Regions from separate parts of the Agrobacterium sp. GW821-FHT14E08 genome, predicted to be linked through region 2. Evidence: predicted binding sites of a transcription regulator. Region 2 holds the regulator's gene; the other holds the start of a gene.

What was found. The regulator PhoB, encoded in region 2, activates phosphate uptake and scavenging genes when phosphate is short. The targets are predictions, from matches to a motif close to TGTCATNNANCTGTCAT.
Region 1: a site for PhoB is predicted at 997-1,013, ahead of phnC (phosphonate ABC transporter ATP-binding protein). Genes of this name have one in related genera too.

The regions. Positions count from the first base shown of each region.
Region 1 covers NZ_JBXAPJ010000002.1:712,785-715,991, forward strand. The annotation lists gene phnL (phosphonate C-P lyase system protein PhnL) at 1-211, shown strand, start outside; gene AC1ROR_RS12215 (transferase hexapeptide repeat family protein) at 208-825, shown strand; gene phnC (phosphonate ABC transporter ATP-binding protein) at 1,072-1,932, shown strand; gene phnD (phosphonate ABC transporter substrate-binding protein) at 2,018-2,923, shown strand; gene phnE (phosphonate ABC transporter, permease protein PhnE) at 2,995-3,207, shown strand, end outside.
Region 2 covers NZ_JBXAPJ010000002.1:469,415-472,621, reverse strand. The annotation lists gene pstB (phosphate ABC transporter ATP-binding protein PstB) at 14-829, shown strand; gene phoU (phosphate signaling complex protein PhoU) at 926-1,651, shown strand; gene phoB (phosphate regulon transcriptional regulator PhoB) at 1,683-2,366, shown strand; gene AC1ROR_RS11000 (GcrA family cell cycle regulator) at 2,752-3,207, opposite strand, start outside.

The DNA.
Region 1 (3,207 bases), 240 kb from region 2:
CTTCATCACCGATCATGCAATCCTGCTTCTGGACGAGCCGACAGCGTCGCTCGACGCCACAAATCGGCGCGTGGTCGTTGACATGATCGTCGAGAAAAAGGCGAAGGGCACGGCCCTGCTTGGCATTTTTCATGACGAGGAAGTGCGGGAAGCCGTGGCCGACCGCATTCTTGATGTCTCGCAATTTTCTCCCCGGAAGGCAGCGGCATGAGCGTCAAGGTCGGTCTCGAACCCGTCATCCACGAAAGTGCCCGCGTCACCAGCTCATCGATCGGCCGCTATACCGAAATTTCGGAGCGTTGCCGCATCGAGGAAGTGGAGATGGGCGATTATTCCTATGTCATGCAGGATGGCGCGATCTGGTGCGCAAGCATCGGCAAATTTGTCAACATCGCCGCTTCCGTGCGCATCAACGCCACCAATCATCCGATGTCGCGGGCGACGCTGCATCATTTCACCTATCGCGCCCGCAGCTACTGGGACGATGCCGAGGATGAAAAGGACTTCTTCGCGGCCCGCCGCGCCAAGCGGGTGGTGATCGGCCACGATGTCTGGATCGGCCATGGCGCGACCATACTTCCCGGCGTCACTGTCGGGAACGGCGCGGTGATCGGGGCCGGTGCGGTCGTTTCCAAAGATGTGGCACCCTATACCATCGTCGGCGGCGTTCCCGCCCGGCTGATCCGGGAGCGTTTCCCGGCCGAGCTCGGAAGCCGTATGGACGCTCTGAAATGGTGGGACTGGGACCACGCAACGCTGCGCGGCGCGCTCGATGATTTCCGGACACTCGCGGCAGAGGATTTCGTCGCAAAATACGCCGGCTAAACTCCATCCAGAACCGAAGCAATCGCAGATTCCGGAAGCATATTCCGGGATCTGCGCGATGGCGTTTTGAGGAACGATGCTGCCGGGAAGAGTTTCAATCCTCTGAAAACTCTCCGGGAAGGTTTGTCGGCGAACACACGGATGTCTCATCTGCGAATTCTGTAATATTTTATTCATCAAACTGACATCCACACTTCACGGACCCCTGTTAGGTCGAACCCCGTAACAAGAAGATTGGACGGGGAAATGAGCTTTCACCTGAAGCAAGTCACGCGCCGTTTCGGCAACCACACTGCGGTCGATGCCGTGAATGTCGAGATACCGCAAGGCCAGATGGTTGGCGTGATCGGCCGTTCGGGTGCCGGAAAATCGACGCTGCTGCGCATGATCAACCGCCTCGTCGACCCCTCCTCGGGTTCCATTCATTTCAACGGCGCGGAAGTCTCGGCGCTGAAGGGTGCGGCGCTCCGCAACTGGCAGCGCGACTGCGCCATGATCTTCCAGCAGTTCAATCTGGTGCCGCGCCTCGACGTGCTTACCAATGTCATGCTCGGCCGCCTCAACCATCGTTCGACGCTGCTCAGCCTTTTCAACATCTTCACGGATGAAGAACGCCTGATGGCGATTGCCGCGCTGGAAAGGCTTGGCATCGAACATGTGGCCATGCAGGCGGCGGGCACGCTTTCCGGCGGCCAGCAGCAGCGCGTGGCCATCGCCCGTGCGCTGATGCAGTCTCCGAAGATGGTTCTGGCCGATGAGCCGATCGCTTCCCTCGACCCGCTGAACGCCAAGATCGTGATGGACGCGCTGCGCGACATCAACGAGCGCGAAGGCATCACCGTCATCACCAACCTGCATACACTGGATACGGCGCGCAATTATTGCGAACGCATCATCGGCATGTCGCAGGGTCGCGTTGTTTTCGACGGAACGCCGGCGGAGCTGACGGCAGCAGCCGTCACGGAGATTTACGGCACGGATTCGCACGGCGCCGGCATCGACGAGACCATGACCTCGACCAGCATCAATATTCCCGGCGCGCAGCTTGCCGCGCGGCCGGTGCAGCAATCTGCCGGTCCCGAACCGCTCGCTCTCGCCGGGCTCTGAGGAACCGCTCAGCATCGTTTGCGCCCGCGTCAAGGGCCGATACTTCACAACAAACTCCGGCTCGCCGGGAAACAGGAGAAAGTCCATGTTGAAGAAAATCCTTCTTTCGGCAGTCGCCCTTGGCGTTCTGGCCGGTTCCGCCATGGCTCAGGACGTCAAGGTCCTGCGTATCGGTCTCGACGGTTCCGAAAACGAAGCTGACCAGATCCGCAACACGAAGTGCGTTGCCGATGGCCTCAAGGCTGCGACCGGCGTTTCCGAAGTTCAGGTTTTCCCATCGCCGGATTATAACGGCGTGATCCAGGGCCTGCTTGGCGGCACCATCGACATCGCCTCCATGGGCGCCTCCTCCTACGCCAAGATCGCTCTTGCCGATCCGAAGGCCGTCGATCCGATCCTGACCACGGCCGGCGCCGATGGTTCGACCGGTTATTACACGATCATGGTTGCCCGCAAGGACAGCGGCATCAAGACGCTGGCCGACGCCAAGGGCAAGAAGATCGGCTTCGCCGATCCCGACTCCACCTCCGGCTTCCTCATCCCGAACGTGGCGATCCCCAAGGAAACCGGCGTTCCGGTCAAGGAATATTTCGCCGAAACCGGCTTCGGTGGCGGTCATGAAAACCTGGTTCTCGCCGTTCTCGACAAGAAGTTTGATGTCGGCACCACCTTCGGTTCGGGCGTCGGCAAGTGGGAAGAAGGCTATACGGCCGGCAACCTCTATCAGATGGTCAAGAAGGGCAACCTGGACATGGACGATATCGTCGAAGTCTGGAAGTCCCCGCTGATCCCGAACGGTCCGCTTCTCGTTGCCAACAAGATCGGCGACAGCATGAAGCAGAAGGTCGAGACCTTCTTCATGGAACTGCCGAAGAAAGACCTCGCCTGCTTCCAGGGTTACACCCAGGGTAAGAACACTGCCTACATCAAGGTCGATCCGTCCTTCTACCAGACGATCATCGACGCCCGTAAGTCCGTTATCGGCGGCTGATCCTGACATCATGTTCCGGAAGCGGCGGTGCCTGGCGGCATCGCCGCTTTTGCCAATAAGGGAAAAGCGGCATGGCGACCACACTGCAACCTGGTACCCTCACGCGCGAGGGATTGAGCGCATCGTCCAAAACGGTCATGCGTCACTATCAACAGCAGCTTGCGACGCGACGGATTTATACCGTCATTTCGCTCGTGGTCTTTCTGATCATTCTCGGAGCGTCGCTGAATTTCGCCAATGAGGCGAATTCCGGCAAGTTCTTCGAGCGGCTGCCGTATTTTTTC
Region 2 (3,207 bases):
GGGAGATTGAGCAATGAACATGTTGTCGGAAGCAGCAGTTGAAAAGGCGCTGGACAAGAAAATGAATGAAGTTTCATACAAGATGATCGGCAAGGACGTTTCGGTTTATTACGGCGAGAAGCGTGCGCTTTACGACGTGAACCTCAATGTCCGGGAAAACACGGTGACCGCCCTTATCGGCCCGTCCGGTTGCGGCAAATCCACTTTCCTGCGCACCTTGAACCGCATGAACGATACGATCGACGGTTGCCGGGTCACCGGTAAGATCACGCTCGATACCGACGATATCTACGATCAGGCGATCGACGTCGTGGAACTGCGCGCCCGCGTGGGCATGGTGTTCCAGAAGCCGAACCCGTTTCCGAAGTCGATTTACGAGAACATCTCCTACGGTCCGCGCATCCATGGTCTTGCTCGTAACAAGGCAGATATGGACCAGATCGTCGAACACAGCCTGCAGAAGGCCGGCCTGTGGAATGAGGTGAAGGATCGTCTTCACGAATCCGGCACGGGTCTTTCCGGCGGTCAGCAGCAGCGTCTGTGCATTGCCCGCGCGGTTGCCGTCAGCCCGGAAGTCATCCTGATGGATGAACCTTGCTCGGCGCTCGATCCGATCGCGACAGCGAAGGTTGAGGAGCTGATCCACGAGTTGCGCACCAATTACACGATCGTCATCGTCACCCACTCCATGCAGCAGGCGGCGCGTGTTTCCCAGCGCACGGCCATGTTCCATCTTGGTCATCTTGTTGAGGAAAACGAAACGGACAAGATGTTCACCAATCCGGATGACCAGCGCACGCAGGATTACATCATGGGCCGTTTCGGCTGATCCCGGCCGGCGCTTTATCGAAACCGAACAAGACTGGTGCCTCTGCCGTGCCCGCTTCCGGGTCCGCGCATGCAGGCCAAGCCGGAGGACTAGACCGTGACACAGACAACGACCCATTCGCATATCCTGTCGGCCTATGACGACGAATTGAAGTTTCTGACGCGCCGTATCGCCGAAATGGGCGGTCTTGCCGAGCAGATGTGCGGCGATGCCGTGCGCGCGCTTGTCAATTCCGATGCCGCACTCGCGCAGAAGGTCATTTCCGACGATACAATTCTCGACCACGCCGAACGCGAAATCGGCGACAAAGCCATCGTCACCATCGCCAGGCGTCAGCCGATGGCGGCAGACCTTCGCGAGATCATCGGCACCCTGCGTATCGCCGCAGATCTCGAACGCGTCGGCGATCTCGGCAAGAACACGGCCAAGCGCGTCATCGCGGTTGCCGGAACCGGCGTGCCGCGCAAGCTCGCGCGCGGTATCGAGCATCTATCGGAACTGGCGCTGGTGCAGCTCAAGGAAGTCCTCGACGTCTATTCCACGCGTTCCGCCGAGAAGGCCAATGCCATTCGCGAGCGCGATGAGGAAATCGACGCCATGTACACGTCGCTCTTCCGTGAGCTTCTGACCTACATGATGGAAGATCCGCGCAACATCACCACCTGCACGCATCTCCTGTTCTGCGCCAAGAACATCGAGCGTATCGGCGACCATGCCACGAATATCGCTGAAACGATCTACTACATGACCACCGGCAGCCAGCCGGAGGGCGAACGTCCGAAGGACGACAGTTCCAACACTCTCGGTTCGGTGACCGAGTAACAGACAGGCAGAAGCTTGCGGAGTTCAGTATATGGTGCCCAAGATTGCAGTTGTGGAAGACGAGGAAGCGCTGAGCGTCCTGCTTCGTTACAATCTCGAGGCTGAGGGATACGACGTCGACACGATACCCCGTGGCGATGAGGCGGAAATCAGGCTGCAGGAGCGTATTCCGGATCTTCTCATCCTGGACTGGATGCTGCCCGGCGTATCCGGTATCGAACTCTGCCGTCGTTTGAGAATGCGGCCGGAAACCGAGCGCCTGCCCATCATCATGCTGACGGCGCGCGGTGAGGAAAGCGAGCGGGTTCGTGGTCTTGCCACCGGCGCCGATGACTATGTCGTCAAGCCGTTCTCGACCCCGGAACTCATGGCCCGCGTCAAGGCCATGCTGCGCCGGGCCCGTCCCGAGGTTCTCTCGTCGGTGCTGAAATGTGGTGATATCGAACTGGATCGCGAGACTCATCGCGTTCACCGCAAAAGCCGCGAAGTGCGCCTCGGCCCGACGGAATTCCGCCTGCTTGAGTTTTTGATGACATCGCCGGGCAGGGTCTTCTCCCGTTCACAATTGCTGGATGGCGTCTGGGGTCACGATATCTATGTCGATGAGCGCACCGTCGACGTGCATGTCGGACGCCTGCGCAAGGCCCTGAATTTCTCCCATATGCAGGATGTCATCCGCACCGTGCGTGGTGCCGGATATTCGATGGAAGCCTGAGCGGAACTGAAACCTGTAGTTTCATTCGGATTACGCAGAAATCAGAAGGCCCGAAACCGGAATGGTGTCGGGCCTTTCGATTTTGAACTTTCCGCAAACAGGGCGCCCTCGTCCTTTTTAGAAGGGCGGCAGATGGTCCGTTGAAGTCCGGATTAAGTGGTGAAACCTGACATGCATGAAAAAGGACGCGGCATGCCGCGGACGAATTCAGAGCATTTGCAGCAAGGGCGCGTTGCAGCTGTAAGTTCGCAGAGCGCGCAAGAGCAAGGATTGGCAACGCTTCTTGAACAAAACGTGCTCCAAGTCGGAACCACCTTGGGTTTTGCCATAAAAAAACGGGCCCGAAGGCCCGTAGTTTTTGAGTGCTGATAACGTGCCGCAACACTCAAGCCTTGCGGCGCTCGCTTACCGGCTGATAGGCGAGCTTCGCATGGAACTTGCAATAGGGCGAGGATTCCAGCGCTTCACAACCGCAGAAATGGAAGTCGTCCTTCAGCGGATCGCCAACCGGCCACTTGCAGGTGCGCTCGGTCAGTTCCGTCAGCGTCAGGCGACGGGAAATCGGCGTGACAACGTTTTTGGAAGGAACGTAATCGAGAACCTGTGCGGTCTCGATGTCAATCTCCTCATGCAGCGCCGTTGCCGCGTTCGAACGGGTGAGAACCCGCGCCGGGGCTGCGTTGACGCGGCCTGCGAAAGTCGTCGTGCGCGGGGCAGGTGCAGCGGTGCGCTTGGGCGCGGAACGCGCCGAAGTGACCGGACCGCCAGCCTTGACGCGTCCCGGCAGGTTGAGACGATGGACCTTGCCGATTACGGCATTGCGGCTGACACCGCCCAGCTG